DNA from 2 places in the Pseudomonas sp. SDO5271_S396 genome. Region 1 is predicted to be linked to the other one. Evidence: predicted binding sites of a transcription regulator. Region 1 holds the regulator's gene; the other holds the start of a gene.

Evidence for each region. The regulator sigma-54, encoded in region 1, starts transcription at its own class of promoters, with help from an activator protein. The targets are predictions, from matches to a motif close to ANTGGCATNNANNTTGCTNT.
Region 2: glnA (glutamate--ammonia ligase) is a predicted target of sigma-54. The motif match lies at 4,374-4,393, and genes of this name have one in related genera.

The regions. Positions count from the first base shown of each region.
Region 1 covers NZ_JBSVWB010000007.1:117,446-133,581, reverse strand. Annotated here, with positions in the region: gene mlaE (lipid asymmetry maintenance ABC transporter permease subunit MlaE) at 1-758, opposite strand, end outside; gene ACW9IN_RS08185 (ATP-binding cassette domain-containing protein) at 758-1,567, opposite strand; gene ACW9IN_RS08180 (KpsF/GutQ family sugar-phosphate isomerase) at 1,878-2,852, shown strand; gene ACW9IN_RS08175 (KdsC family phosphatase) at 2,853-3,377, shown strand; gene lptC (LPS export ABC transporter periplasmic protein LptC) at 3,386-3,958, shown strand; gene lptA (lipopolysaccharide transport periplasmic protein LptA) at 3,945-4,478, shown strand; gene lptB (LPS export ABC transporter ATP-binding protein) at 4,478-5,203, shown strand; gene ACW9IN_RS08155 (RNA polymerase factor sigma-54) at 5,389-6,882, shown strand; gene hpf (ribosome hibernation-promoting factor, HPF/YfiA family) at 7,001-7,306, shown strand; gene ptsN (PTS IIA-like nitrogen regulatory protein PtsN) at 7,319-7,783, shown strand; gene rapZ (RNase adapter RapZ) at 7,786-8,643, shown strand; gene ACW9IN_RS08135 (HPr family phosphocarrier protein) at 8,660-8,932, shown strand; gene ACW9IN_RS08130 (ZIP family metal transporter) at 9,024-9,917, opposite strand; gene ACW9IN_RS08125 (superoxide dismutase) at 9,952-10,563, opposite strand; gene ACW9IN_RS08120 (hypothetical protein) at 10,565-11,008, opposite strand; gene ACW9IN_RS08115 (class II fumarate hydratase) at 11,036-12,412, opposite strand; gene ACW9IN_RS08110 (FagA protein) at 12,405-12,800, opposite strand; gene pmbA (metalloprotease PmbA) at 12,949-14,295, opposite strand; gene yjgA (ribosome biogenesis factor YjgA) at 14,404-14,925, shown strand; gene tldD (metalloprotease TldD) at 14,971-16,136, opposite strand, start outside.
Region 2 covers NZ_JBSVWB010000045.1:1,436-17,571, reverse strand. Annotated here, with positions in the region: gene ACW9IN_RS24045 (phytoene desaturase family protein) at 1-309, shown strand, start outside; gene ACW9IN_RS24040 (alpha/beta hydrolase) at 306-1,148, shown strand; gene ACW9IN_RS24035 (SDR family NAD(P)-dependent oxidoreductase) at 1,184-1,939, shown strand; gene fdxA (ferredoxin FdxA) at 1,967-2,326, shown strand; gene ACW9IN_RS24025 (hypothetical protein) at 2,358-2,789, shown strand; gene glnA (glutamate--ammonia ligase) at 2,868-4,274, opposite strand; gene thiI (tRNA uracil 4-sulfurtransferase ThiI) at 4,608-6,062, shown strand; gene typA (translational GTPase TypA) at 6,202-8,022, shown strand; gene ACW9IN_RS24005 (YkgJ family cysteine cluster protein) at 8,217-8,651, opposite strand; gene ACW9IN_RS24000 (glycogen/starch/alpha-glucan phosphorylase) at 8,890-11,340, shown strand; gene ACW9IN_RS23995 (DUF2339 domain-containing protein) at 11,497-14,574, shown strand; gene ACW9IN_RS23990 (DUF3999 domain-containing protein) at 14,571-15,926, shown strand; gene ACW9IN_RS23985 (class 1 fructose-bisphosphatase) at 16,022-16,136, shown strand, end outside.

The DNA of each region.
Region 1 (16,136 bases):
AGGCCCAGTATCGCCAGCGAGGCATACACGACGGTCTTGGTGGTGGCGCGACTGATCCCTTCTGAAGTGGGCTCACAGTCGTAGCCTTGGAATACGGCGATCCAGGTCACTACAAAGGCAAAGACCATGCTCTTGATGATCCCGTTGAGTACGTCGCCCGTGAAGGTCACGCTGTTCTGCATGTTTGCCCAATAGGAACCGTCGTAGACACCCAGCCAGTCCACAGCCACCCACGAACCGCCCCAGATGCCCACCACGCTGAAGATCATCGCCAGCAGCGGCAGGGAAATGAAGCCGGCCCACAAGCGCGGGGCAATAATGTATTTGAGCGGGTCCACACCGATCATTTCGAGGCTGGACAATTGCTCGGTGGACTTCATGTTGCCGATTTCGGCGGTCAGCGCAGAACCTGCACGCCCGGCGAACAACAGTGCAGTTACCACCGGCCCAAGCTCGCGCAGCAGCGTCAGGGAAACCAGTTGCCCGACCGCCTGCTCCGAACCGTAGCCGGAGAGGATATTGAACCCCTGCAGCGCCAGCACCATGCCGATGAAAATCCCGGAGACCACGATGATCACCAGGGACATCACTCCCACCGAGTGCAGCTGCTTGATCAGCAAGCCGAAACCGCCCCCTATGGCGCCACGGCCGAGCAAGGCATGAAACAGGAAAATGGTGGAGCGGCCCAGCGATTCGACGACGTCGATGCCGGAGCGACCGAAAAGGCGAACCTTCTCGACAAGAGATGTCTTGCGCATCAGCGCTTCCCCAGAAGGTCTGAGCGGTAATCCGCTGCCGGAAAATGAAAGGGCACTGGGCCGTCGGGGTCGCCGGTCATGAATTGGCGAATACGCGGGTTGTCGGCGTTCATCAGTTCTTCAGGCGTGCCCTGCCCCAATACCTGACCATCACCCACGACATAAAGGTAGTCCGCAATGCTGGCCGTTTCAGCCAGGTCATGGGAGACCACAATACTGGTAATCCCCAGCGCGTCGTTGAGCAGGCGGATCAGGCGCACCAATACGCCCATGGCGATAGGATCCTGACCGACGAAGGGTTCGTCATACATGAGGATCTGAGGATCGAGGGCGATAGCTCGTGCCAGCGCAACGCGGCGCTTCATGCCGCCGGAGAGCTCATCGGGCATCAGGTCGATGGCACCGCGAAGACCTACGGCCTGCAGTTTCAGCAACACAATGTCACGAATCATTTCATCGGACAGCTGGGTATGCACCCGCAGAGGGAAGGCCACGTTCTCGAACACGTCGAGGTCGGTGAACAGCGCACCACTCTGGAACAGCACGCCCATATGCTTGCGCGCGTCGAACAGATCGCTGCGCGACAGTGTCGGCAGGTTCTGGCCATTGACCCACACTTCGCCGGCGCTGGGCCGCAATTGCATGCCCATCAGGCGCAACAGGGTGGTCTTGCCGCAACCGGAAGGCCCCATGATGCCCGTGACCTTGCCGCGGGGAATGCGAATATCGACATTATTGAAGATGCTGCGCGTCCCGCGCTTGAAGGTCAGTCCCTTCAGCTCGACCGCGTAGGCGTTATCGGCACTCATCTAAACTCCTTGGGATGCAGCCTCTCACTCAGACACCACGTTTGCGACAAACGTTTGCAACGGATGCGCAATAGATAGCCACGTGGACTGGGCGGACCGACTGGCCGCGAACTATATCACCGCTGATACGAGGCGCCCAAGGCCGGAACAGCGCTTGTTCATGTTCAAGACAGGTAAAAACATTGCTGACTGTGTTACCGGAAGAAAGAATCTCGGACATCTTGCGAATAAAGCCTGACGAACTTGCGTGAGGGAATTGATCATTACCGCTATAATCGCCGACTTTTCGTCAGGCTATACGATTCCAGACATGAGCCAATCCAGCGACCTTATCCAATCCGCGCAACGCACCATCCGTCTCGAGCTTGAAGCCGTAGAGGGCCTGCTGGCCCATATCGACGCGGATTTCGTACGCGCCTGCGAGATGATTCTGGCCAGCAAAGGCCGTGTTGTCGTCGTCGGCATGGGCAAGTCCGGCCACGTCGGCAACAAGATCGCAGCCACACTGGCAAGCACCGGGACCACCGCTTTTTTTGTGCATCCGGCCGAAGCGAGCCACGGCGACATGGGCATGATCGCCAAGGAAGACATCATCCTGGCGCTGTCCAACTCCGGCACCACCAACGAAATCGTGACCCTGCTGCCACTGATCAAGCGCCTGGGCATCAAGATGATCAGCCTCACCGGCAACCCGGAATCGACGCTGGCCAAGGCCGCCGAAGTGAACCTGAACGTTCACGTCGCCCACGAGGCCTGCCCGCTGAACCTGGCACCGACCTCCTCCACCACAGCCGCTCTGGTCATGGGGGATGCCTTGGCCGTGGCCTTGCTGGAAGCGCGTGGTTTTACCGCCGAGGACTTCGCGTTTTCCCACCCGGGCGGTGCTCTGGGCCGTCGCCTGCTGCTGAAAGTGGAAAATGTCATGCATGCAGGCGATGAATTGCCTCACGTCCAGCGCGGCACACTGCTGAAGGACGCGCTAATGGAAATGACCCGCAAGGGCCTGGGCATGACCGTGATTCTGGAGTCCGACGGGCGCCTGGCCGGGGTGTTCACCGACGGCGACTTGCGCCGCACCCTGGACCGCACTATCGATATACACACCGCGACCATCGACGCAGTGATGACTCCGCACGGCAAGACCGCACGCCCCGAAATGCTCGCAGCCGAAGCGCTGAAGATCATGGAAGACCACAAGATCGGCGCACTGGTGGTTGTCGATGCCGACGACCGCCCGATCGGCGCCCTGAACATGCACGACTTGCTGCGTGCGGGAGTGATGTAAATGAGTGGCGACCTGCTGCAACGCGGTAAAAACATCAAGCTGGCGATTTTTGACGTGGACGGCGTGCTGACCGATGGCCGCTTGTACTTCCTTGAAGACGGCAGCGAGTTCAAGACTTTCAACACCCTCGACGGCCAGGGCATCAAGATGCTGATGGCCGCCGGCGTGCAAACAGCCATAATCAGTGGTCGCAAAACCCCCGTTGTGGAACGCCGTGCACAAAACCTGGGGATTCCTCACCTGTATCAGGGCCGCGAGGATAAACTGGTGGTGCTGGACGAGCTTCTTGGCCAACTCAACCTAAGCTATGAGCAAGTCGCCTATCTGGGTGATGACTTGCCTGACCTGCCGGTGATTCGCCGGGTCGGCCTGGGCATGGCGGTCGCGAATGCGGCGGCGTTCGTTCGCGAACACGCCCACGGCATCACCACGGCCCGTGGCGGCGAAGGCGCAGCCCGCGAGTTCTGCGAGTTGATTCTGCGAGCCCAGGGCAGCCTTGAAGCGGCACACGCCGCCTACCTATAGAGCGTTTTATGCTGAGCAAAAAGATTCGCAACTTCCTGCTTTTCGGGGCTATCGCCGCGCTGTTCCTCGCGGTGGGCTACTGGAATATCAGCCCGGAGCGCTTTCTCGACCAGCCTGCGGCGCAGGTGGACGAAGGTGCTATCGACTATTACGCCATCAATGCCAGGAGCGTGCAGTTCCTGCCCGACGGCAAGGTGCAGTACGAGATGACGTCGGACAAGGTCGAGCACCTCAAGGCCACCGAAGTGACCTTGCTGACCAACCCGGACATGAATATCTACCGCGGTACCGAATTTCCATGGCACGTCACCAGCAAGCGTGGCGAGGTCAACCCGGATGGCACCCAGGTCGAACTGATCGATTCGGTGCGCGTTGCGCGCACCGATGCGAAAAACCGTGACACCGTGATTACCAGCAGTCGCATGACCGTATTCCCGCAGAAGCAATATGCGCAGACCGAGCAAGACGTTAGAATCGACGGCGCTGGCGGCGTATCGACTGGCAAGGGAATGAAAGCGTATTTGAAAGAAAGCAGGATACACCTGCTATCGAACGTAAGAGGACAGTATGAGGCTCGTTAAAACTCTCCCTATTTTGCTCGGTCTGGGCGCAGCACTGGGAAGCGTGAGCGCCTGGGCTCTGCCGAACGATAGCCAGCAACCGATCCGCATCCAGGCTGACGAAGCACAGCTGGATGACAAGCAAGGCGTCGCGACCTACACCGGCGGCGTGATCATCACCCAGGGCTCGATGAAGATCACCGGCAACACGGTGACCCTCACCCGCACCGCTGCAGGCGATATCGACGTAGTCACCTCCGTGGGCAACCTGGCCTACTTCGAGCAGAAGCAGGCACCTGCCGATACCGGCCCGATGAAAGGCTACGGCAAGACCATCCAGTATCACGCCCAGCAAAATCGTATCGTCCTGATCGACCAGGCAAAAGTGCTCAGCCCCGATGGCAACTCCACCGAGGGCGAAAAGATCACTTATGACACCGTGAAACAGGTCGCCAATGCCGGTCGCGCCAATGGCAACAAGGTCACCGCGCCACGTCCACGTATCGATATGGTTATCCAGCCGAAGAAGAAGGCCGAGTAATGGCAACCCTGAAAGCCCAGCATCTGGCCAAGGCCTATAAAAGCCGTCAGGTCGTTCGCGACGTCAGCCTGTCCATCGACAGCGGCCAGATCGTCGGCTTGCTCGGCCCCAACGGTGCCGGCAAGACCACCTGCTTCTACATGATCGTGGGCCTGGTCCAGGCCGATCAGGGCCGTGTACTGATCGACGACCTGGACGTCAGCCACCAGCCCATGCACGGTCGCGCCCGAGCCGGCATTGGCTATCTTCCGCAAGAAGCGTCGATCTTCCGCAAGCTGTCGGTTTCCGACAACATCATGGCCATCCTTGAAACCCGCAAGGAACTGGACCGGGACGGCCGTCGCAAGGAGCTGGAAAACCTCTTGCAGGAATTCCACATCAACCACATCCGCGACAACCTCGGCATGAGCCTGTCCGGTGGCGAGCGCCGTCGCGTGGAAATCGCCCGCGCCCTGGCCACGGCGCCGAAGTTTATCCTGCTGGACGAACCGTTTGCCGGCGTCGACCCGATCTCGGTCGGCGATATCAAACAGATCATCCATCACCTCAAGGCCAAGGGTATCGGTGTATTGATCACCGACCACAACGTCCGTGAAACACTCGACATCTGCGAAACCGCCTATATCGTCAATGATGGGCAACTGATCGCCGAAGGTGACTCCGACACCATTCTGGCCAACGAACTGGTCAAGGAAGTGTACCTGGGTCACGAGTTCCGCCTGTAAACACACATGGTGTCAGGCCATTTGTCATCCTGCGCGGAAATCAATAAGAAGCTTCGGATTTTTATTGTTACCGCGCTCTAGGCAAATCCCCCGATATCAGGCATATAATTTGCTTATGTTTGGCGCTCACGCGCCCTGTCGTGGATGGCGCGTTGCGCCGGCGAATAAGGTGTTAAGCCCCTGCCATGAAACCATCGCTAGTCCTGAGAATGGGCCAGCAGCTGACGATGACACCGCAGCTGCAACAGGCCATCCGCCTGCTCCAATTGTCGACACTGGACCTGCAACAGGAAATCCAGGAAGCCCTGGAGTCCAATCCGATGCTCGAGCGCCAGGAAGAAGGCGACGACTTCGACAATGCAGATCCGCTGGCCGACAACATCGAGCAAAAACCCAATTCCGACGTTCAGGAACCCTCCTATCAGGAAACCGCCCCGACGGTAGACAACCTGGAGGACGGCGAATGGAACGAACGCATCCCCAACGAACTTCCCGTGGACACCGCCTGGGAAGACGTTTACCAGACCAGCGCCAGCAGCTTGCCGAGCAATGACGATGACGAGTGGGACTTCACCACCCGCACGTCCGCCGGCGAGAGCCTGCAAAGCCACCTTCTGTGGCAACTCAACCTGGCCCCGATGTCGGACACCGATCGCCTGATCGCCGTGACACTCATCGATTGCATCAACAACCAGGGCTACCTGGACGAGACCCTAGAGGAGATCCTCGAGGCGTTCGACCCGGAGCTGGACATCGAGCTGGACGAAATCGAAGCGGTTCTGCACCGAATCCAGCAATTCGAACCTGCCGGCATTGGCGCTCGCACCCTGAGTGAATGCCTGCTGCTGCAACTGCGCCAATTGCCTGCCAAGACCCCCTGGCTTGCCGAAGCCCAGCGCCTGGTCACCGACTACATCGATTTGCTCGGCAGCCGCGATTACAGCCAACTGATGCGCCGCATGAAGCTCAAGGAAGACGACCTGCGCCAGGTCATCGAGCTGGTGCAGAGCCTCAACCCGCGCCCGGGCTCACAAATCGAGTCAAGCGAAGCCGAGTACGTCGTCCCCGACGTGATCGTGCGCAAGGACAATGAACGCTGGCTGGTGGAGCTGAACCAGGAGTCGGTACCTCGCCTGCGGGTCAACCCGCAATACGCCGGCTTCGTGCGCAGGGCTGACACCAGCGCCGACAACACCTTCATGCGTAACCAGTTGCAGGAGGCCCGCTGGTTCATCAAGAGCCTGCAGAGTCGCAACGAAACCCTGATGAAGGTGGCTACCCAGATCGTCGAGCACCAGCGTGGTTTCCTGGAATACGGCGACGAAGCCATGAAACCTCTGGTTCTGCATGACATCGCCGAAGCGGTAGGCATGCACGAGTCGACGATTTCCCGGGTAACCACACAAAAATTCATGCATACCCCGCGGGGTATTTATGAACTGAAATACTTTTTCTCCAGCCACGTCAGCACCTCCGAAGGCGGCGAATGCTCGTCCACGGCGATTCGCGCAATCATCAAAAAACTGGTTGCGGCGGAAAATCAGAAAAAGCCATTGAGTGACAGTAAGATCGCTGGTTTACTGGAGGCACAAGGCATTCAGGTCGCCCGTCGAACCGTCGCCAAGTACCGCGAATCCCTTGGGATCGCGCCTTCCAGCGAGCGTAAGCGTTTGATGTGACGGGCGGGCCACAGCGTTCGGGGTGTGTTCTAAAGTCGCTCAGGCGGTTTCAGGATACAGCCCAGTGGCAGGCACCCCGGCCTGCTGCGTTATGCACTGGCAACGAAGGAGAAGCTGTATGCAAGTCAACATCAGTGGACACCATGTAGAAGTCACCCCTCCACTGCGCGACTATGTCGAGCAGAAGCTGAAACGGCTTGAGGGTCATTTTGACAAGATCACCAATGTGCAGGTGATCATGAAGGTCGACAAGCTTCAGCAGAAAATCGAAGCGACTCTACAGATTCCTGGTGGCGAGGTCGTCGCCAACGCCGAGCATGAAGACATGTATGCATCGATCGATGCGTTGACTGATAAGCTCGATCGCCAACTCAAAAAGCATAAGGAAAAGCAGCAGAGCCTTCTTCAGGGCACTGGCCGCTAACACTCCCCACCCATGATTCGACTTGAAACCATCCTGACCCCCGGCCGTTCCCTCGTGAACGTGCCGGGCGGCAGTAAAAAGAAAGCCCTCGAACAAATTGCCAACCTGATCGCGCGCGAAGTGCCGGATCTGGAGATGCAGGACGTGTTCGACGCGCTGATTGCCCGTGAAAAACTCGGTTCCACGGGTTTTGGTAACGGCATCGCCATTCCTCACTGCCGCCTCAAAGGCTGTGAGACCCCGGTCAGCGCCCTGCTGCACCTGGAAGCCCCTATCGATTTCGACGCCATCGACGGCGCCCCGGTCGACCTGCTGTTCGTTCTGCTGGTCCCGCAAGCCGCCACCGATGCGCACCTTGAACTGCTTCGGCAGATCGCCAGCATGCTCGACCGCAAGGAAGTACGCGACAAACTGCGCAGCGCCAGCAGCAATGAAGCGCTTTATCAGGTTGTTCTGGATGAACAAAACGGGCAGTAATCATGCGTTTGATCATCGTCAGCGGCCGCTCCGGCTCGGGTAAAAGTACCGCCCTCAACGTTCTTGAGGACAACGGTTTCTATTGCATCGACAATTTGCCGGCCGGCCTGCTGCCGGAGTTGGCAGAGCGTGCATTGATTCACACCGAATTGTCGCAGCCCCTGGTGGCCGTCTCGATTGATGCGCGCAACCTGCCCAGCCATTTGGATCGATTCCCGCAATTACTCGAAGAAGTACGTGCCAAGCACATTCAGTGTGACGTGCTCTATCTGGACGCCGACGAAGAAACGCTCCTGAAGCGTTTTTCCGAAACCCGGCGGCGCCATCCCCTCAGCAGCCCGCACCGCTCTCTGGCCGAAGCCATCGAGGACGAGAGCAAGCTGCTCGGCCCGATCATCGATCTCGCCGACCTCAAGATAAACACCACCGATCTCAACCTGTATCAGCTACGCGACGCCATCAAGCTGCGCCTGTTGAACCAGCCAGAGCCGGGTACGGCGTTTCTCGTCGAGTCGTTTGGCTTCAAGCGTGGTATGCCGGTGGATGCCGACCTGGTATTCGATGTGCGCTGCCTGCCAAACCCCTACTGGAAGCCGGAATTGCGTGATCAGTCGGGGTTGGACCAGCCCGTGGCCGAGTATTTGGCCGCACAACCGGATGTCGAGGAGATGTTCCAGGATATCTCCAGCTACCTGCTCAAATGGCTGCCGCGTTTTGCCGCGAGCAACCGCGCCTATGTCACCATTGCCATTGGCTGTACCGGCGGCCACCATCGCTCCGTCTATCTGACCGAACGTCTTGGTCAGGTGCTGCAACAAACCCTCAAGAACGTCCAGGTTCGCCACCGCGACCTTAGCTGAAAGGAACACCCCCGCGATGCCCGCTCTGGAAATTGAAATCATCAACAAATTGGGTTTGCACGCCCGCGCCTCGGCGAAGTTCGTCGGTGTTGCGGGGCGGTTTCCCTGCCAGGTCCGCGCTGGACGTACACCCGAGTCCATGGTTGATGGAAAAAGCATCATGGCGATGATGATGCTGGCCGCCGGCAAGGGCACCAAAATTCACCTGAAAACAGAGGGCGAGCAAGAGCAGGAGGCGATGGACGCGCTGGTGGAACTGATCAATAACCGCTTCGACGAAGGCGAATAAAGGCGTCCGGCTTGCCGGCCATGGCCCCCTCAAGCCAGACATGGGCTCACAATCGATCACCGGCAAGCCAGCTCCTACATGGGAGCGGGCTTCAGCTCAACGCTGTATCCATCACCATCATCAAACAAAACCCGACGCACAAGCCAAGACTGGCGAGCTTCTCGTGGCCATTGCGCCGGGATTCGGGAATCACCTCGTGAGTCACCACCAACAGCATTGCCCCTGCCGCCAGCGCCAGGCCTAGTGGTAACAGCACCTCAGCCAAACTCACCAGCCAGGCGCAAAGTACTGCAAACAGGGGCTCCACCAGACCTGATGCCGCGCCAATCACAAAAGCCTTGAAGCGTGACATTCCCGCTCCTGCCAACACTAGAGCAATCACCAGCCCCTCGGGCACATCCTGCAAGGCAATCCCCATGGCCAGGCTGTCCGCATCGGGCATGCCGCCCCCCGCCGAAACGCCAACCGCCATGCCTTCCGGGATGTTATGAGCAACGATGGCAAACACGAACAGCCAGATGCGCGGAGGGATTACCGGTTTTTCCGGGGTGCCCACCAGCATTTCCGGGCTCGCACCGGACACTTTGCGGTCGACCAGGTACAACCCGAACGCCCCCAGCAGAATACCGAAGCTGATCAAACCGCTGGCCCCCCAAGGCGAAAGCCCCAGCCTTTCTGCCGCAGCAATACCGGGAACAATCAGCGAAAATGCGGTTGCCGCCAGCATCACTCCAGCACCGAACCCAAGCAAGGTATCGCTCAAGGCAACCGGCATGCGGCGGATTACCAACACAGGCACCGCGCCCAGCGCCGTACCCAGCGCGCAGATCGCTCCGCCTTGCAAGGCGCGCAGGATGCGCGGTTCCAGATTCAGCCACGCCAGCCCTTGGGCCACCAGCAATGCAGTCCCTGCCAATAGCAGCAGCGAGCCAAACGCGTAACGAAACCTTCGTCCGCTGCTGATCGCCAGTGTTTCAGTGCCCATAATTGGCCTTAGATCTTGTTATAGAAGGTGAATGTCAGGCCACGGCAGCCTGATAACGTGCCGAGACTTCCGGCCAGTTGATGACGCTGTAAAAGGCATTGATGTATTCCGGACGGCGGTTCTGATACAGCAGGTAGTAGGCATGCTCCCACACGTCCAGACCGAGGATCGGCGTGTTGCCGTTCATCAGCGGGCTGTCCTGGTTCCCGCTGCTCTCCACTACCAGGGTCTTTTGCGGTGTGACGCTGAGCCAGGCCCAGCCACTGCCGAAACGGGTCAGTGCGGCCTTGGTGAAGGCCTCTTTGAAACTGTCGAAACCACCCAGCTGTTCATCGATAGCCTTGCCCAGCGGTCCCTCGGGTTTTCCGCCGCCCTTGGGTGACATTACCGCCCAGAACAACGAATGGTTGGCGTGGCCACCGCCCTGATTGATCACCGCGGCACGCAGTTTTTCCGGCAATTGCTGCACGCTGGATACCAGCTTCTCCACTGGCCAGCCCGCGAACTCAGTGCCCTCGACGGCGGCATTGAGGTTGTTGATGTAGGTCTGATGGTGTTTGGTGTAGTGGATTTCCATGGTCTGCGCATCGATATGCGGTTCCAGGGCATCGTAGGCGTAAGGCAAGGCAGGCAAGGTATAAGTCATATCAATGTGCTCCGTAGTAAGGGCTGTTGCGAGTCGACGCCGGCGATGGCGCCGCAGTACCGCCCAGCAAGCGATGGGTACGGGGGTATTCGCCGTGATCGCTGATGAAATTCAACAGTTCGACGTAGGTCTTGCTGCTCTGGCGTAGGGCAGCCTCTCGCAATTGCGGGGTCAGGCGCGGGTCCTGCATGGCCTGCAACAAGCGTTGATGAATGGCACAGAGGTATTCCGCGCTTTCTTCAGGCTGGTTCAGGCGCAGGTGCAGGTCCGCCAGGTTGTGATGGGAAATCACGCAAGCCGCCACGGCCTCGTCGGCATCCGCCCAGCGTTCGAACAACACTTGGGCCAGGGCCAAGGCTTGCAGATAGGCCTCGCGGGCGTCGACCAACTCGCCCGCCATGAAGCAGCGATTGGCCCGTTCGATCGTACGTTTCCAGTGCTCCATGGTGAGCCTCCAAAGCAGAGTCGGTGATTACACGCCGCCGGCCGTGAGCTTTTCCGGATCCAGCAGGACTTCCAGTTGGCTGCGCGGCAAGTCGGTGTGTTCGAGGGCGACATCGATCACCGGGCGGCCTTGCTGATAGGCCTTCTTGGCAATTTCGGCAGCCTTCTGATAACCAATGATCGGGTTGAGTGCGGTTACCAGGATCGGGTTGCGCGACAGCGCTTCCTTGAGCTTGGCTTCGTTGACCTTGAAGCTGCTGATCGCCTTGTCGGCCAGCAGGCGACTGGAGTTGGCCAGCAATTCGAGGCTGCCAAGCAGGTTCTGGGCAATGATCGGCAACATCACGTTCAACTCGAAGTTGCCCGATTGACCGGCGACGGTGATCACCGTGTCATTGCCTATGACTTGAGCCGCAACCATGGCCGTCGCTTCCGGGATCACCGGGTTGACCTTGCCCGGCATGATCGAAGAACCAGGCTGCAAACCTTCCAGCTCGATTTCTCCCAGGCCGGCCAAGGGGCCGGAATTCATCCAGCGCAAATCGTTGGCGATTTTCATCAGCGACACGGCAACCGCCTTGAGCTGACCGGAGACGGCAACCGCGGTGTCCTGAGATCCGATCAGTGCGAAAAGATTTTTGCCGGGCATGAACTGCACGCCGGTCAAGCTGCTCAACTGCTGGCTGAAGCGTGCGGCGAATTCGGGGTGCGCATTGATCCCGGTGCCGACCGCCGTGCCGCCTTGCGCCAGCGCCTGCAAGCTCGGCAACAAATCCTGCAGGTGACCGATATTGGCCTTGAGCTGCTGTGCCCAGCCGTTGAGCACCTGGCTCATACGTACGGGCATAGCGTCCATCAGGTGGGTCCGGCCGGTCTTGACGAACGAGTGAACCTCTTCGGCTTTGCGCTCGATGACCTGTACCAGGTGCAACAGAGCCGGCAGGGTTTGCTCATGCAATACCAGTGCAGCACTGACGTGGATGGTGGTGGGAATGATGTCGTTGCTGCTTTGGCCACAGTTCACGTGATCATTGGGGTTCACCGCCTCACCGAGCAAACGGCTGGCCAGAGTGGCGATCACCTCGTTAGCGTTCATGTTGGAACTGGTGCCGGAGCCGGTCTGGAAGATATCCACCGGGAAGTGCTGCATGAAATCGCCTTCCAGCAGGCCTTGGGCGGCATCCACAATGGCCTTGCCCTGCCCTTCGCTGATCTGTTTGAGATCGACGTTGACCTTGGCGGCGGCGGCCTTGGCCAGGATCAGCGCACGAATGAACTGCGCCGGCATGCGTTGATGACTGATCGGGAAATTGTTCACCGCGCGCTGGGTTTGCGCACCGTACAAGGCCTCGGCCGGCACTTGCAGTTCGCCCATGCTGTCGCGTTCGATACGGGTGTTACTCATCGGAGGATCCTTGCACAAGGTCAGACACAGAAAGGGAAGGCAACAATTCGCAGGTCGCCAATTGCCACGCAAAGGACTGCCAGCGCTTGAGGCGGCAAGCGCAGTGGGAGAGTTTTTCCAGGTCACGCAGGGGGCGCCAGGCCTGATCCAGGCACAGGGAGCGCCAATGCCAAGGCAGGGCGATGTCGCTGGCGGTATCGAGCAACAGGCGAAATGAGGTCTCAGCGATGGTCCACGGATGAGTGGCCGTGCAGCACGCCAGGTAGCGACCTTCATTGAGGTAGTGTTCGATCAGGCGAGGTTCGTTGGGATCGAGCCCGCAGCGAATCTGACGACTCATCCAGCGCCAGCTTTCCAGATAAGGATCTTCATGCAGAACAGAACTCATGACCCACTCTCACCAGTAATGATATTCATTATTAAATGATATTAAGAATCAAAACAAGGGTGCCAGACTGATCGCTCTGTTGCGCGAGCACAAAAAAAGGCGCGCCATCCACAAGATGGCGCGCCTTTTTTAGATAGACCTGAAAGCGTTAGCTGCCCGCGACGGTCATCCGCTCGATCAGCACAGAGCCCGTGCGAATATTGCTGCGCAGTTCCAGATCATTGCCCACGGCAACGATCTGCTTGAACATGTCGCGCATATTGCCGGCAATGGTCACTTCCTGGACGGCAAATTGAATCTCGCCGTTTTCTACCCAGAAACCGGCCGCGCCCCGTGAGTAATCACCGGTCACCATATTCAGGCCATGCCCCATCAATTCAGTCACCAACAGACCACGCCCCATTCGACGCAACAACGCAGCCTGATCTTCGTCGCCATGGGTGACGAACAAGTTGTGCACGCCACCCGAGTTGGCAGTGCTCGGCAGGCCGAGTTTGCGACCGGCATACGTGCCAAGCACATAAGAGACCAACTCGCCCTTCTCGACAAACGGCTTGGCATAGGTCGCCAGCCCATCGCCGTCGAACGCTGCGCTGCCCATTGCGCGCATCAGGTGCGGACGCTCATCGATGGTCAGCCATTCGGGAAACAGCTTCTGCCCGATTGCGCCCTCCAGGAACGAAGACTTGCGGTACAGGTTGCCGCCGGAAATCGCGCCCAGGAAACTGCCGAACAAACCACCCGCCAACTCCGCCGAAAACAGCACCGGCACCTCGCAAGTCGGTACCGGGCGCGCGCCCAGCCGGCTGGCGGCACGTTGTGCGGCACGTTGGCCAATGCTCACCGGGTCGGCCAGCAATTCGCCCTGGCGGTTCACGTCGTACCAATAGTCGCGCTGCATCTGGCCATCCGCTTCGGCGATCATCACGCAGCTCAAACTGTGACGGGTGGACGCATACCCGCCAATAAACCCATGGCTGTTGCCGTAAACACGACAGCCTTGATGTGTGCTCAACGTGGTGCCATCGGCATTCTTGATGCGGGCATCCGCATCGAACGCCGCCGCTTCGCAGATCAACGCGCGCTCGATGGCCTGCTCTGGCGTGATGTCCCAGGCGTGGAACAGATCGAAATCCTTCACATCCCTGGCCATCAGCGCTTTGTCGGCCAGCCCCGAGCTTTCATCCTCGGAGGTGTGCTTGGCGATGGCCAACGCGGCAGCCACAGTCTCGCGAATGGCTTCCGGCCCGCTGGCCGAAGTGCTGGCCGAACCCTTGCGCTGCCCCGCGTACAAGGTGATGCCAAACCCCTGATCACGGTTGAACTCGACGGTTTCCACCTCGCGCTGACGCACCGACGTCGACAGCCCCTGCTCCAGCGATACCGCCACCTCACAGGCACTGGCCCCCTGGCGCTTGGCCTCGGCAAGGATCTGCTCGACTTGTTCCTGCAAGGCCGGTAACGCTTGCGGACCGACGCTTTGGGCTGCACTCATGGTTTTCTCCACTCAAATTCTGCTTTCGGTTAAGGCCATCGAGCGACCGGGCCGGACAAGCGGCCCCCGACTGGTTATCATGGCGGCGTTTCTTTGCGGACTGCCACCATGGTTGATTCTTACGACGACTCCCTCGATGGGGAGAAAAGCAAATCCCAGGTCAAACGTGAGCTGCATGCTCTGGTTGACCTCGGCGAGCGCCTCACGACGCTCAAGCCTGACTTGATTGCAAAACTGCCACTGACCGACGAAATGCGCCGGGCCCTGGCGGATGCGCCCAAGCACACCGCGAATATCGCGCGCAAACGGCACATCTCGTTCATCGGCAAGCTGATGCGCAACCAGGACACTGACGCCATCCTGACCCTGCTCGATCAACTCGATGCTTCCACTCGCCAGTACAACGAGCGCTTCCACAATCTGGAACGCTGGCGCGACCGCCTGATCTCGGGCGATGACGCCGTGCTGGAGAAATTCGTACTGGACTACCCGGACGCAGATCGCCAGCAACTGCGCTCCCTGATCCGTCAGGCCCAGCACGAACTGGCGCATAACAAGGCGCCAGCCACCAGCCGTAAAATCTTCAAGTACATCCGTGAGCTGGACGAGACTCAACGCGGCCTGCGTTGATCCTCTTCCCCGGGTGGCGATCCTCGCCACCCGGCACTCCCCGCCTTACGCGCCCGTGCCACCCACGGTGATCGCATCAATCTTCAAGGTTGGCTGACCGACGCCCACCGGCACCGACTGCCCATCCTTCCCGCAAGTGCCCACACCACTGTCCAGCGACAGGTCATTACCCACCATCGACACCTTGCTCATGGCCTCCGGACCGTTGCCGATCAGCGTCGCACCCTTGACCGGCGCAGTGATCTTGCCGTCTTCGATCAGATACGCTTCGCTGGTGGAGAACACGAACTTGCCACTGGTGATATCCACCTGACCGCCACCGAGGTTGGCACAGTAGATGCCGCGCTTCACCGAGGCGATGATTTCCGCCGGGTCGCTTTCGCCGCCCAGCATGTAAGTGTTGGTCATGCGCGGCATCGGCAGGTGCGCGTAGGACTCACGACGACCGTTACCGGTCCGTGCCACGCCCATCAGGCGGGCGTTAAGCTTGTCTTGCATATAGCCTTTGAGCACACCGTTTTCGATCAGGGTGGTGCACTCGGTCGGCGTGCCTTCGTCATCGACGCTCAACGAGCCACGGCGACCAGCCAAGGTGCCATCATCCACGATGGTGCACAGCTTGGACGCAACCATTTCGCCCATACGCCCGCTATAGGCCGAGCAGCCCTTACGGTTGAAATCACCTTCCAGGCCATGGCCGACGGCCTCATGCAGCAGCACCCCGGACCAACCCGAACCCAGCACCACCGGCAAGGTACCCGCCGGCGCCGGGATGGCTTCCAGGTTCACCAACGCCTGGCGCAGCGCTTCGCGGGCATAACCCATGGCGCGGTCTTCGCTGAGGAAATAACGGTAATCCGTGCGCCCGCCACCGCCATGGCCGCCACGCTCGCGGCGACCGTTCTGCTCGACGATCACGCTGACATTGAAACGCACCAATGGCCGCACATCCGCCGCCAGGCCGCCATCGGTAGACGCCACGAGAATGCGCTCCCACACCCCAGCCATACTCACGCTGACCTGCTGGATACGCGGGTCCAGCGCACGAGTGGCCGCATCGACACGCTTGAGCAGCTCGACCTTCTCGGCACGACTGATCACTTCCAGCGGATTATCCGGCGCGTACAACTGAGCGACGTCCTGGGAACTGAACGCCTGTACCGTGCCATGCTGGCCAGCACGCGAAATCGAGCGTGCAGCGCGAGCCGCGG
Region 2 (16,136 bases), on a different contig from region 1:
GACTATCGCGCCAAGAAGAAACGGGCCTGCGACATGCTGGTTGAGCGTCTGTTGGAGCATGTGCCGGGGTTGCGTGGACATATCCTGCATACGGAAGTGGCGACGCCGCACACCTATGTGAAATTCACCAACAACACCGACGGCTCTGGCTACGGCGCGATGGTGGGTACCGATCTCAAGGGGCACGTGTTCCATCATGGCTTTCCGGTGCAGGGCGTGCAGTTTCTCAGCGCCTGGGTGGCTGGTCCCAGCTATGAGGCCGCGTTCGGCTATGCCGAGATGAAAGCTCGGCAGTGGAGGCGTGCATGAGCAGGGGCGCGCCGCCACCGAACGGGTTGGGCAGTGTCCTGTCCAGGCTGTTTATCCGGGTGATGTTTCGCCAGGTGCAGGGCTGGAAACGCGAAGTGCCGGCGCGCGCGACAGGTTTCGTCGAGGTGGCGCGCGACGGCAGCCGGCTCGAAGGGACGACGCAGCGCACCGATGTGATGCAGCCCCGGGGCGTGGTGATTTTGTGTCATCCGTTTCTCAAGTACGGCATGCATTACTTCTTCGAAAACAGGTTCGATCAGGTGATTCTCGAACAGGGGTATCACGTGGTCACGTTCAACTTCAAAGGCTTTGGTGGCAGCACCATCGGCGGGCGAGCGTTTGCCGAGGATGTGTTGGCGATCGCCAGGAAGGTCTCGCGGGACAACCCTGGCTTGCCTATCCATCTGATGGGCTGGTCATTTGGTGGATACCACGTGGCCCATGCTCTGGCACAGGACGCGACGCCCTTCACCTGCGCAGTGCTGGACAGTGTGCCGGTCTCGATGCGCAGTTACTTCACGCGCGGGCCGCTGCGCTGGGTCATGCGCTGGCTCAGTGCCAGTCGCCTGGCGGTACCCACAGGAACCTGTGCCATCGACCACTCGCTGCAAGGTGTACGGCATCTGCCGATCGCCTACCTCTATGGCCGCAACGACCGCTTTATTGACGAAGCCGGCGTAACGCAATTGCGTCGATGTTGCGAGGCGTTGCATGTGGTGGGTTTTGACGGCTGCAACCATCTGGAAAACCACAAGAAGCATCGAGACCGTTACTTCGAGGAGATCTTTGAGTTCTTCAGTCGTGCGGAAACTCGGAAAACCGTTTTGCCGGTGGTGTAACGGCAAAGTGCTTAACAGGCTGAAGGATCTATGTCATGGGTGTTCAACAGGCTTCAAACGGCAAATGGATAATGGTCACGGGCGGCAGTCGCGGCATTGGGCGTGCGCTGGTGTTAGCCCTGGCGCGGGAAGGCTACCAAGTGGCATTCACCTATCAGTCGTCAGCGACCGCCGCGCGTGAGCTTGAGCAGGAAGTCGAGGCCGAGGGTGGCTGGGCGCGTGGGTATGCCTGTGACGGGCGGGATCACGGCTCGGTCGAGGCCGTGTGTACAGAGTTGGTGCAGACCCTCGGCGAGCCCTATGGGCTGATCAACAATATGGGCATCACCGGCGACCAATTGCTGTTCAAGTTCGATATTGAGCGTTACCGCGATGTCGTCTCGACCAACCTGGATTCCGCCGTGTATTTCAGCAAATGCCTGGCACCGGCAATGGCTTCCGAACGCCGCGGCAAGATCTTGCACATGTCGTCGGTCAGTGGGCTGAAAGGCAACAAGGGGCAACTGGGCTATTCGGTGACCAAGGCGGCGATGATCGGGATCACCAAGACCATGGCCTTGGAGCTCGCACGCTTCAAGATCACGGTCAACGCGATTGCGCCTGGCTTCATTGCAACGGAAATGGTCGAGCAGATTGCCGACCCGGTGCGCAAATCGATCACTGACACCATTCCGCTCAAGCGTTTTGGCGAGGTCCGTGAAGTGGCAGCCCTGGCCAGCTTTTTGTTGTCAGGCCAGGCCGACTACATCACCGGGCAGACGTTCGTGATCGATGGCGGCCTTACGGCCTGAACCCACCAGACATATACGAGGCACGCTATGACCTACGTAGTGACTGACAACTGCATTCAATGCCGTCATACCAACTGTGTCGACATCTGCCCGGCAGACGCTTTCCACTTGGGGCCGAATTTCATGGTCATCAACCCAGAGGAGTGTGTTGACTGTGGTTTATGTGTGCCGGAGTGTCCCGAGGAAGCCATTGCCGCTGAAAACCGGCTGGATGACAGTAATCGGCATTTTCTTGCGCTCAATGCCGAGTTGGTTAACCACTGGCCGGTGATCCTGCAGCGTATTCCTCCCCTGGCGGATCACGCGCAATGGAGTCAAAAGCCCAATAAACTGCCCTACCTGGTGCGAGAGGCCGAGGCGATGAACTTGGCTGAAGGCGCTCTCTGATCCTCACAGGTGTGCAGCAAGGAGTGACCGCATGGCAAATGGATACAACGTGGCACTGTTGATAGGAGGAGGGCTCAGCCTGGTGGCGGCCTTGGCGCACATTGGCGTGATTCTGGTGGGCCCCTCCTGGTATCGCTTGTTTGGTGCGGGCGAGCGCATGGCCGTTGCGGCGCAGGAGGGGCGCTGGTTTCCCGCCGTCATCACGCTCGCGATTGCCTTGGTGCTTGCCAGCTGGGGCGCTTACGCCTTGTCCGGCGCCGGGGTTATAGGGCCGCTCCCCTTGTTGCGCCCTGCGTTGTGCGTGATCACGCTGATCTATCTTGTGCGCGCACTGCTTGGGCCATTCGCCCTGATCGGCACCGGGCGCAGCACTCGCTTCATCATTGTCAGTTCCGTGATCTGCCTGTTGTACGGGGTCGTGCATCTGCTCGGTCTGGTACGCGGGTGGGATGCGCTGGCGTAAACCGAGGCACAAAAAAACTCCCAGCGGCTTGCGCCGACTGGGAGTTTTTTTTACGCCGCGTCAAGCAGCGCTACCGGATCAGCAGCTGTAGTACAGCTCGTATTCCAGTGGGTGTACGAAGGTGCGGACCTTGATTTCTTCTTCGCTTTTCAGGGCGATGTAGGCATCGATGAAGTCGTCGCTGAACACGCCGCCTTTGGTCAGGAACGCACGGCCCTTGTCCAGCTCTTCCAGGGCTTCTTTCAGGCTGCCGCACACTTGTGGGATCTCTTTGGCCTCTTCAGGCGGCAGGTCGTACAAGTTCTTGTCGGCGGCGTCGCCAGGGTGGATCTTGTTCTGGATACCGTCCAGGCCGGCCATCAGCAGTGCTGCGAAAGCCAGGTACGGGTTGGCAGCCGGGTCCGGGAAGCGTGCTTCGATACGACGGCCACGTGGGCTGTTGACGTAAGGGATACGGATCGAGGCGGAACGGTTGCGAGCCGAGTAGGCCAGCATCACCGGGGCTTCGAAGCCAGGTACCAGACGCTTGTAGGAGTTGGTCGCCGGGTTGGTGAAGCCGTTCAGGGCCTTACCGTGCTTGATGATACCGCCGATGAAGTACAGGGCGGTTTCCGACAGGCCGGCATAGCCTTCGCCGGCGAAGGTGTTCTTGCCGTCTTTGGCGATGGACATGTGAACGTGCATGCCCGAACCGTTGTCGCCGTACAGAGGCTTCGGCATGAAGGTCGCGGTGCGGCCGTAGGCGTCAGCAACGTTGTGTACAACGTACTTCAGGGTTTGAACTTCGTCAGCTTTCTTCACCAGAGTGTTGAACTTGACGCCGATTTCGTTCTGGCCGGCAGTTGCCACTTCGTGGTGGTGAACTTCGACGGTCTGACCCATTTCTTCCAGTGCGTTGCACATGGCAGTACGGATTTCGTGGTCGTGGTCAAACGGCGGAACCGGGAAGTAGCCGCCTTTGATGCCTGGACGGTGGCCTTTGTTGCCGCCTTCCACGTCCTGGTCGGACATCCACGAACCTTGCTCGGAGTAGATCTTGAACATGGAGCCGGAGATGTCGGATTTGAACTTCACTTCGTCGAAGATGAAGAACTCTGGCTCCGGACCTGCGAAGACGGTGTCACCGATACCGGTGGTCTTCAGGTATTCCTCGGCGCGGTGAGCGATGGCGCGTGGGTCGCGGTCGTAACCTTGCATGGTCGAAGGTTCGATGATGTCGCACACCAGGATCAGGGTCGGTTCTTCGGTGAACGGGTCCAGAACGGCGGTTTCGTCGTCCGGCAGCAGGATCATGTCGGAGGCTTCGATGCCTTTCCAGCCAGCGATGGAGGAACCGTCGAACATCTTGCCGACTTCGAAGAAGTCGTCTTCCAGCGCGTCGCGAGCCGGCATGGTCACGTGGTGCTGAGTGCCTTTGGTGTCCGTGAAGCGCAGATCAATCCATTTAACGTCATGATCTTTGATGAGTTGAACCGACTTCGACATAGTGTCCTCCGGGTGGCTTCGGGCTGGGGTAGTGGAGTTAGCCCTAGAATATGGGTGATGCCGGCGCGGATACTCCGCCATGGCAACCTGCCTCACAAGAGAGCAAATTGCATGCCAGTGCCCCGACATGGGTTTTTTGCCTCAAAATAGCCCCTATAAAGGTGCATTGCGCTCGAATGGAAAAAATATCGCACTGTAATGTGGCATTTTTTCTCATCTGCGCACCTTTATGGTGCCTTGAGGCACCTGTACATATTAACTGGTTAAACCTTGAGCGATTTCCGCTATAATCCGCGCCCCCCTTTTTCAGCAGGCCTGGCGCGCGCTGTTTCCATGAAATTAATCGTTAAAGTCTTCCCCGAGATCACCATCAAGAGCCGACCGGTACGGACGCGTTTCATCCGTCAGTTGGCCAAGAACATCCGTGCCGTGCTCCGCGATCTGGACCCGGCTGTGGTGGTGAACGGCGTGTGGGACAACCTCGAGCTGGAAACCCGCGTCACCGACGCCAAAGCCTTGAAAGAAATGACCGAACGCCTGAGCTGCATGCCGGGCATCGCGCATTTTCTGCAAGTGGACGAGTACCCGCTGGGCGACTTCGATGACATCACCGAGAAGTGCAGGCAGCACTTCGGCCAGGCCATCGAGGGCAAGATTTTTTCGGTGCGCTGCAAGCGCGGCGGCAAGCACCCGTTCAGCTCCATGGACGTGGAGAAATACGTCGGCAGCAAGCTGCGTCGCGAGTGCGGTGCAGCCGGAATTTCGCTGAAATCGCCTGAAATCGAAGTGCGCATCGAAATTCGCGACCAACGGTTGTTCGTGATCCACAGCCAGCACAACAGCATCGGCGGTTACCCGCTGGGTGCGCTGGAACAGACGCTGGTATTGATGTCCGGCGGTTTCGATTCGACAGTCGCGGCCTATCAGATCATGCGCCGTGGCCTGATGAGCCACTTCTGCTTCTTTAACCTGGGCGGGCGTGCACACGAATTGGGCGTGATGGAAGTTGCGCACTATATCTGGAAGAAATACGGCAGCTCCCAGCGTGTGCTGTTCGTGAGCGTGCCGTTCGAGGAAGTGCTCGGCGAAATTCTCGGCAAAGTCGACGACAGTCATATGGGTGTCGTATTGAAGCGTATGATGTTGCGCGCGGCGTCGAAAATCGCTGATCGCCTGCACATCGACGCACTGGTGACCGGCGAAGCGCTGTCCCAGGTGTCGAGCCAGACGCTGCCGAACCTGTCGATCATCGATTGCGTCACCGAAAAACTGGTGTTGCGCCCGCTGATCGCCAGCCACAAGCAGGACATCATCGACCAGGCGGACCTGATCGGTACCGGCAACTTTGCCCGCCATATGCCGGAATACTGCGGGGTCATCTCGGTGAACCCCAAGACCCACGCCAAGCGTCACCGCGTGGAGCATGAAGAGAAAGAATTCGACATGGCGGTTCTGGAGCGTGCGCTTGAGAACGCCAGGCTGGTCCCGATCGATCGCGTGATCGACGAACTGGGCCAGGATGTGCAGATCGAAGAAGTCAGCGAAGCCCTGGCTGGCCAGATCGTCATCGACATCCGTCACCCGGATGCCGCTGAAGACGAGCCGCTGGAAGTCGCCGGCATCGACGTACAAACGCTGCCGTTCTATGCATTGAACGCGCGTTTCAAGGAACTGGATAACAGCCGTCAGTACCTGCTGTATTGCGACAAAGGCGTGATGAGTCGCCTGCATGCCCACCATCTGCTCAGTGAGGGGCATGCCAATGTGCGCGTTTATCGACCGAGCTAAGAGCCCGGGGCTGTTTGCCTGTGGCCTGCGTCATCGGCCCCCCGACTCTGCCGTCAAGCTGTAACGGCAAGGCCTGACTCTATTGTTAATCGCTGCCACGACCTGTCAGCACACCGAATCCTCTGATCGAGATACACAAGTGATCGAAAATCTACGCAACATCGCCATCATCGCCCACGTTGACCATGGTAAAACCACCCTGGTAGACAAACTCCTGCGTCAATCCGGCACCCTGGAGCGCAACGAGCTCAACGACGAGCGCGTGATGGACTCCAACGACCAGGAAAAAGAGCGCGGCATTACCATTCTGGCCAAAAACACCGCCATCAACTGGAACGGCTACCACATCAACATCGTGGACACCCCGGGCCACGCCGACTTCGGCGGCGAAGTAGAGCGCGTAATGTCCATGGTTGACTCCGTGCTGCTGCTGGTCGATGCCCAGGACGGCCCTATGCCGCAAACCCGTTTCGTGACCAAGAAGGCGTTCGAAGCCGGCCTGCGTCCGATCGTGTGCATCAACAAGGTTGACCGTCCAGGCGCGCGTCCGGACTGGGTTCTGGACCAGATCTTCGACCTGTTCGACAACCTGGGTGCCACCGAAGAACAGCTGGACTTCAAAGTCGTCTACGCCTCGGCCCTGAACGGCATTGCCGGTCTGGACCACACCGACATGGCCGAAGACATGACCCCGCTGTACCAGTCGATCGTCGACAACGTACCGGCGCCGGCGGTTGACCGTGACGGTCCGTTCCAGATGCAAATCTCTGCACTGGACTACAACAGCTTCCTGGGTGTTATCGGTGTTGGCCGTATCGCCCGTGGTCGCGTCAAGCCGAACACCCCGGTTGTCGCCATCGGCGCCGACGGCAAGAAACGCAACGGCCGCATCCTGAAGCTGATGGGTCACCACGGTCTGCACCGCATCGACGTTGAAGAAGCGGCAGCGGGCGACATCGTGTGCATCAGCGGTATGGAGTCGCTGTTCATCTCCGACACCCTGTGCAACCCGGACAACGTCGAGGCGATGAAGCCGCTGACCGTTGACGAGCCAACCGTTTCCATGACTTTCCAGGTGAACGACTCGCCGTTCTGCGGTAAAGAAGGCAAGTTCGTGACCTCCCGTAACATCAAGGAGCGTCTGGACAAAGAGCTGCTGTACAACGTTGCACTGCGCGTTGAAGAAGGCGACTCGGCTGACAAGTTCAAGGTTTCCGGCCGTGGTGAGCTGCACCTCTCGGTACTGATCGAAACCATGCGTCGCGAAGGCTTCGAGATGGCTGTAGGCCGTCCGGAAGTGATCATCCGTCAGGTTGAAGGCGTGAAGCAGGAACCGTTCGAAAACGTCACCATCGACACCCCGGAAGAATCCCAGGGCAAGGTGATGGAAGAGATGGGCCTGCGTAAGGGCGACCTGACCAACATGGTGCCGGATGGCAAGGGCCGTGTACGTCTGGAATACAACATCCCTGCGCGTGGTCTGATCGGTTTCCGTAACCAGTTCCTGACCCTGACCAACGGTGCTGGCATCCTGACCTCGATCTTCGATCGCTACGACACCATGAAGTCCGGCGACATGTCCGGCCGTCAGAACGGTGTTCTGGTCTCGGTAGAAACCGGCAAGGCGCTGACCTACTCCCTGGAAACCCTTCAGGCGCGTGGCAAGCTGTTCGTTGAACACGGCCAAGAGATCTACAACGGTCAGATCATCGGTCTGAACAGCCGTGACAACGACATGGGCGTCAACCCAACCAAAGGCAAGAAGCTCGACAACATGCGTGCTTCGGGTAAAGACGAAACCATCGCCCTGGTTCCACCTGTTCGCTTCACCCTGGAACAGGCCCTGGAATTCATCCAGGACGACGAGCTGTGCGAAGTGACGCCGAAGTCGATCCGTCTGCGCAAAAAGATCCTGGACGAAGGCGAGCGTACCCGCGCTGCCAAGAAAGCCAAGAACTGAGTTAACTCAGGCTGAATGAAAAACGCCCCCGGTCGAAAGGCCGGGGGCGTTTTTTTATGCCTGCGGTTTGTGTGTTTTTCTCTGCTGGCCCCATCGCAGGCAAGCCAGCTCCCACACTTGAATGTGTTCACAAATCAAAATGTGGGAGCTGGCTTGCCTGCGATGAGGCCCTTGAAGCCACTACAAGATTTGGATCAGAACTTATCGAGAGTCTTGAACCGGGTCTCGCGCACCACTTCCTTCGGCTTGTACGCGCAATACCCCGGGCGCGGCCCGATTTTCGGGTGATTGCGGCAGGTATCCGGGCGCTTGTCATAAATAGTGCAGAAGCGGCTCTTACGATCCAGGTACAGGCAGTCGTTGTTGCTCATGCGCTGCAGGGTAAAAATCTCGGACTTGGAATTGAAGCGCTCGACAATGCCTTCCTTCTGCAAGCGTTTGGCGATGTTCTTCGGCGGGTCGCCGCGCTCGAACTCGTCGACGATGCCGATGCGGATCAGGTCTTTGATCTTTACTTCGACCGGCAGCGTGCAGCAGCTGGACACGCAGCCGCCGCACATATGGGCGGAGTATTTCTGCCACGTTTCAAGACGGTCGAGTTCCGCGGCGGCGATCAGTTGAGGCTTCATCGGGGTTCCAAAAGGTGTGGCGTTATCCGGGCGCGCGATCATACCGGGATTGGTGATTTTTTGAACAATATTTTGTGGGTTTCGGCCAAAAGGCGCGCTGGCGTCAAAGCAGGCACGGCCAATGCATCAAAACCTTGCCCAGTTAAATGCGTTAAAAAAGTGCCGAACCAGAGCGTCTACCGTCTGTCAGACCGACTAGGCTCTAGCAACTCCTTCAATCTCGCCCGAGGTCGCACCGATGTCTCAGGAACCGCTTGCACGAGAAGCAGAGGTAGCCGCATTTCGCGATGCCGTCTTGACCAAACTCACCTACGCGGTGGGCAAGGACCCGGATCACGCCTTCGACCACGACTGGTTCGAAGCCATTGCCCTGGCGGCCCGCGACCAGATGGTCGATCACTGGATGGACCATACGCGGCGCATTTACCGCAAAGGCCAGAAGCGGGTGTATTACCTGTCCCTCGAATTCCTCATTGGCCGTTTGCTCTACGACAGCCTGAGCAACCTCGGGGTATTGGAGATCGCCCGCGAAGCGCTGGCGGAACTGGGCGTGGACCTTGAGCGCATCCGCCTGCTGGAGCCCGATGCGGCACTCGGCAACGGTGGCCTGGGGCGCCTGGCCGCATGTTTCATGGAGAGCATGTCGACCCTCGGCGTGGCGGGTCATGGCTATGGCATTCGTTACGAGCACGGCCTGTTCCGCCAGGCGATTGTCGACGGCTGGCAGCAGGAGCAGACCGAGCGCTGGCTGGATTTCGGCAACCCATGGGAGTTCGAGCGGGCCGAAGTGATCTACCCGATTGGCTTTGGCGGCAGCGTCGAAACCAAGGCCGATGCCTCGGGCAAGATGATCCAGGTGTGGTGGCCCAACGAGACCGTACGGGCCGTGGCCTACGACACCCCGGTAGTGGGCTGGCGTGGTGCCAGCGTCAACACGCTGCGCTTATGGCGTGCGCGCGCTGTCGAAGATCTGCACCTGGAGCGCTTCAACGCGGGTGATCACCTGGGCGCCGTCGCCGAAGTGGCCCGCGCCGAAAGCATTTCGCGGGTGCTTTACCCGGCCGACAGCACCGAAGCGGGGCAGGAACTGCGCCTGCGTCAGGAATACTTCTTCGTTTCCGCCTCCCTGCAAGATTTGCTGCGCCGGCACAAGAACATGCACGGCTCGGTGCTCAGCCTGGGCGAACACGCCGCCATCCAGCTCAACGACACCCACCCGTCCATCGCCGTGGCCGAGTTGATGCGCCAACTGGTGGACCTGCACGATATTCCGTGGGAAGCGGCGTGGGACGTGACCGTCGAAACCCTGTCCTATACCAACCACACCCTGTTGCCCGAGGCGCTGGAAACCTGGCCGGTGGGGCTGATGGAACGCATGCTGCCCCGGCACATGCAGATCATCTATTTGATCAACGCCCAGCACATCGATTCGTTGCGGGCCAAGGGCATCCATGATTTCGACGTGCTGCGCGCCGTGTCGCTGATCGAAGAGGACAACGGTCGTCGCGTGCGCATGGGCAACCTGGCGTTCCTCGGCTCCCACAGTGTCAACGGCGTTTCCGGTCTGCACACCCAACTGATGCGCAGCACGGTGTTCTCCGAATTGCACAAGCTCTACCCGGAGCGCATCAACAACAAAACCAACGGCATCACCTTTCGCCGCTGGCTGTACCAGGCCAACCCCAAGCTCACCGAGATGCTGGTGGAGGCCCTCGGGCCGGATATTCTCGACAAGCCCGAGCAGCGCCTGGTTGAGCTGGAGCCTTTCGCCGAGAAGCAGACCTTCCGCAAGGCCTTCGCCGAGCAGCGCCTGCACAGCAAGCGCGCACTGGCCGAAATCATCCATGAGCGTCTGGGCGTGTCGGTCAACCCGGCGGCGATGTTCGATGTGCAGGTCAAGCGTATCCACGAGTACAAGCGCCAGTTGTTGAACTTGTTGCACACCGTGGCGCTGTACCAGGCGATTCGTGCCGAGCCGGGCACCGACTGGGTGCCACGGGTGAAGATCTTCTCGGGCAAGGCGGCGGCCAGTTACCACCAGGCCAAACTGATCATCAAGCTGACCAACGACATCGCCCGCACCGTCAACAATGACCCGACCGTGCGCGGCCTGCTCAAGGTGGTGTTCCTGCCCAACTACAACGTGAGTCTGGCGGAGAGCATCATTCCGGCGGCGGATTTGTCGGAGCAGATCTCCACCGCCGGCTTCGAGGCGTCGGGCACCAGCAACATGAAGTTCGGCCTCAATGGCGCACTGACCATCGGCACCATGGACGGCGCCAACGTGGAGATGCACGAACGTGTCGGCGCCGACCACATGTTCATCTTCGGCCTCAGTGCGCAGCAGGTGGAGGCGCGCAAACATGCCGGTGAATTCAACGCCGGGCCGGACATTGCCGCGTCCCATCGTTTGAACGACGTGCTGCAAGCGATCCGGGGCGGGGTGTTCTCGCCGGATGACCCGGGGCGCTATGTGGGGCTGATCGACGGGCTGATCGACTACGACCGTTTCCTGGTGTGTGCCGACTTCGATTCGTACTGGGACGCCCAGGCGCGGGTCGAGGCGCATTGGCATGACTCGAAGGCATGGTGGCGTTCGGCGGTGCTGAATACTTCAAGGATGGGCTGGTTCAGTTCGGACCGGACTATCCGCGAATACGCCACCGAGATCTGGAAAGCCCTCGACTAAACACCACGATACCCCCTGTGGGAGCGGGCTTGCCCGCGATAGCGGACTGTCAGTTTGCAGATATGTCGACTGGTACACCGCAATCGCGGGCAAGCCCGCTCCCACATTAGGTCCGCGTCGATATACTAGGGCTCGATTTGCCTAGGGATATCGACCATGCAATGGATTTTCATGCTGATTGGCCTGGCGCTTGGCTGGACGCTTGACGAGTCGTTCAGCGATGCGGGCATTGGTGCGCTGTTGGGTTTGGGCATTGGCCAGGCCATCCGCCTGGCGCAGCTTGCGAATCGGGCAGACCAACAGGCACGTCAGTTGGAAACCACGCAGAAGGCGCTGATAGCGCTGGGTGATCGCCTGCGGCAACTGGAAGTGCCAGCGCCTGCGAGCAGTGTGATTGTCGAATCCCCCGTTCCCGAGCCCGCACCTGTCGCCAAGGCCGCCGACCTGGTCTGGGAGCTGCCGGCCGACCTGGCGCCGGTTGCCATCACCGCCGAAGCCAGCCAGCCGTTACCGGATGACGCCTGGGCACCGGCACCACCTCCCAAAGAACCCGCTACACCTCGCGGCCCGAACCTGATCGAACGCGCCATCAGCGGTGCGCGCAACTGGCTGTTGGGCGGCAATACCGTACTGCGCGTCGGCGTGGTGCTGCTGTTCCTCGGCCTGGCATTTCTGCTGCGTTACGCCACCGAAGGCATGGTGGTGCCGATCGAGCTGCGTTACGCCGGTGTCGCCGCCGCTGCGCTGGGCCTGCTGGGCCTGGGCTGGTGGCTGCGGCTGCGCAACGGCCAGTACGGGCTGATACTGCAAGGCACCGGCATTGCGGTGTTGTACCTCACGGTATTCGCTGCGATGCGTCTGCACCCGCTGATCGACCCCGGTGCGGCGCTGGGTTTGCTGGTGGCGGTCACCGTGTTTTCGGCGATTCTGGCGATTACCCAGGATGCGCTCGGTCTGGCTTGCGCGGCGGCTCTCGGCGGGTTCGCCGCGCCGATCCTGGCGTCCACCGGCGCTGGTAACCACGTCGCACTGTTCAGTTATTTCGCGTTGCTTAACGCGGGCATCCTCGCGATAGCCTGGTTCAAGGCCTGGCGCTTGCTCAACCTGATCGGGTTTGTCGGCACGTTCGGCATCGGTTTCGCCTGGGGCATGCGCTCCTACACGCCGGAGCTGCTCTGGAGCACCGAGCCGTTTCTGATTCTGTTTTTTCTGATGTACCTGGCCATCGGCCTGCTGTTCGCCCGGCGCAAGTTGTCGGAGAGGGAGGAGGCGCCTGAAGGCCGCGACGCGTTACTGCGCTGGTCGGCGGCCAAGGGCGATTATGTCGACGGCAGCCTGTTGTTCGGTCCGCCGCTGGTGGGCTTCGGCTTGCAGTTCGCGCTGGTGCAACACCTGGAATTTGCTGCCGCATTCAGCGCCTTGGGCCTTGGCATTATCTACCTGGGGCTGGCGCGGCTGCTCAGCGGCGGGCGTGCCTTGTTGCTGGCCGAAACCTGCCTGGCGCTGGGCGTGATCTTTGCCAGCCTCGCGATTCCTCTGGGGCTCGATGCGCGCTGGACGGCAGCGGCGTGGGCTGTGGAGGGGGCCGGCATCTTCTGGCTCGGCATGCGCCAGCAGCGACCCGTGGCCAGAGCGTTCGCCTTGTTGCTGCAGTTGGGAGCGTCGCTCGCTTTCCTCGGCGAACTGCGCGACAGCCAGGACACTTTGCTGCAGGGCCCCCCCTTGGGCGCGTTGTTGTTGGGCGCGGCGCTGTTGTTCAGCTTTTATCAATTGCACACCGCTGCGCCGGAACATACCCTGCGCTGGGAACGGCTGGGTGCACCCTGGCTCGCCGTACTCGGCCTGGGCTGCGTTTACTTGCTGGCGCCGCTGTTGTTTTCGACCCAAGGCAGCATCGTCAGTTGGGCCGTTGCTGGCCTGGCGATCCTGTGGACGGGCCAGCGTATCGGTTCGCCAGTGGTCGTGCGTTGTGGCGTTGTCGGGCAGGTGTTGGGCGGCGCGCTATTTGCGCTCGACCCCGTGACCAACGCCTGGACACCGCTGATCATCGCCGTGGCGGCAATGGTCGGCGCGTGGCGCCTGCCCCGCGGCCGGCTGTCTACAGCGTTGCTGGCCTGGGGCGTGGCCTGGTGGGCCTTGGCGGTGATCATAGAAGTGTGGCGTTTGGCGCCTGCGACCCTGCATGCTTCGCTGTTGTTGCTGGCGGCTGCGCTGAGCGTGGTGATCTGGACGGCACTAGCGCTTCGTTTGCGCTGGGTCGCCTTGGGTATCGCCAGTACGTTGCTCATGCCTGCGGCGAGTCTCGTGTTGTGGGGCACGTGGACTGAGTTTTACCACCCGGCGGCGCAGTTCGGCTGGCTGGCGTGGCTGACAGTGTTCACCCTGCATTTCATTTCGCTGCGTCGTTTGGCGCTGCTGGTACCTGCCAACGTATTGAGCGCGGCCCATGTGCTGGGCTGCTGGATGCTGATCGGCGTGCTGGCACTGGAGCTGCGCTACGGTCTGATGATGCTGTCCAGCGAATACAACGCGTGGCGTTGGCTGGGTTGGGCGATTCTGCCGAGTCTGTACCTGGTGCTGGCGGCTGCGCCACGCGGATGGCCGTGGCCGGTGTCGGCGTATCCGCGCGAGTACCGTGTGCTGGTCGCACTGCCGCTGGCGGTGCTGATGCTGGGCTGGTTCTGGCTGGCGAACATGTTCAGCGACGGTGCAGCCGAACCGTTGCCCTATGTACCGTTGCTCAACCCGCTCGACCTGGGCCTGCTGTTTGCGTTGCTGGGGATTTACGTGTGGTCGCGCAGTGTGGCGCCGCAGCGCGGGCTGCGCATCGAGTTGTTGGCGCAGGGCGTGGCAGGTATTTCGCTGTTTGCGTTCTTTACCGCGCTGGTCATGCGCACGGCCCACCATTGGGGCGGCGTGCCGTTCCATCTGGATGCGTTGCTGGAGTCGATGCTGGTGCAGGCCGGGCTGTCGATCGTCTGGACCCTGATCGCCCTGGGCCTGATGATTGGCGGCCACCTGCGCCATCGTCGCGAGGTGTGGCTGATCGGTGCGGCGTTGATCGCCGTGGTGGTGGCCAAGCTGTTCTTTGTGGAACTGAGCAACCGTGGCGGCCTGGCGCGGATCGTGTCGTTCATCGGTGTGGGCGGGCTGCTGCTGGTGGTGGGCTATTTCGCGCCATTGCCGCCCAAGCGTGTCGAGCCGGTGCTGGAAACGGAAGGAGCATCCTCTTGAACGGTCAGTTGAGCGTGGTTGTGCTGGGCTTGTGTACGACTTTATCCGTGTGGGCGCAGGAAACGCCTGCCGACTTCACCACCCAGGTGCCGCTGAGCGTCAGTGGCAGCGGCCCGTGGTATCGGCTGGAGTTGCCACTGGCGGTGCAACTGAATGCGCGCCAGGCAGACCTCGGCGACGTACGCATATTCAACGCTGCGGGCGAGCCACAGGCGTATGCGCTGTCGCGTCAGTCGGCCCAACGCTCCGAAAGTCGCACTGTCACGGACGTGAAGTGGTTCCCGCTATACGCCGCCGACACCCGCGAAGCCCTGCCCGGCGTGGTGATGAAGACCACCACCGATGGCACGTTGCTGGAGGTCAAACCGTCCGGTGCGGCCAAGCCCGGCAAGCAAATGCGGCGCGGGTGGGTGCTGGATGCCAGCGCGATCAAGGCGCCGTTGCAGCAACTGAGCCTGGACTGGAGCCGCGAACGTGATGGCTTCCAGCGGTTCAGCATCGAAGCCAGTGATGACTTGCAGCATTGGCAGGCGTGGGGCGATGGCCAGGTGGCGCGCCTGTCGTTCGCCGACGAGCGGGTCGAGCAGCATGACGTGAGCCTGCCGGGGCAGCCTGCGCGTTACCTGCGTTTGCTCTGGCAAGGGCAGGCGGCGCCAATGTTGACGTCAGCCAAATTGACCAGCGCCACCAGCAGCAGTCTGCCGCTGCCGCTGGTGTGGTCGCCACCGTTGGCGGGCACACGGCTCAAGGCCGGGGAATACAGCTGGCAGCTGCCGGCGGGCTTGAGTGTCGAACGCCTGCGCGTCGAACTGAAGCAGCCGAACACGCTGGCCCCCGTGACCTTGTCGGGGCGTCGCGACGCCAAGCAGGCGTGGCAGCCGTTGAGCAAGGGTGTGCTGTATCGCCTGGCGCAGAATGGCCAGGACGTGGTGCAGGATGAATTGCCGTTGCCCGGCCAAGTGATCACCGAGCTTAAATTGCAGGTGGATGAGCGTGGCGGCGACCTGGGCGTCGATGCCCCGGCGTTGCGGTTTGCGGTGCGCACCACGCAGTTGGTGTTCCTGGCGCGGGGTGAGCCACCGTTCACCCTGGCGTTGGGCAGTGCCTCGGTCAAGGCGGCAAACCTGCCGCTGTCGACGCTGATCCCGGACTACAGCGCCGAGCGCCTGAAAACCCTGGGGCAGGCCAAGGTGTCCGGGGAGGCGCAGGTCCAGACGCCCGCCGTAGTCGCCACAGCCGAGGCGGGCGCCGACTGGAAGAAACTCGGCCTGTGGGCCGTGCTCCTGCTGGGTGTGGCAGCGCTGGGGGCCATGGCCTACAGTTTGTTGCGCCGGCCTGCGGGAACGCCGTGAACTCTATTGGAGTTAAATCCTCTGATTAGAGGAAATACGCCCCGACTCGCGCTAAACTGCGCGGGTTTTCAGCCCCCCATTCTCCGGAGCCTTACATGTCCCGCGTTACCTTGAGTCGCTATTTGATCGAGCAGACCCGCAGCAACAACACTCCTGCCGATCTGCGTTTCCTGATCGAAGTGGTGGCGCGTGCCTGCAAGGAAATCAGCC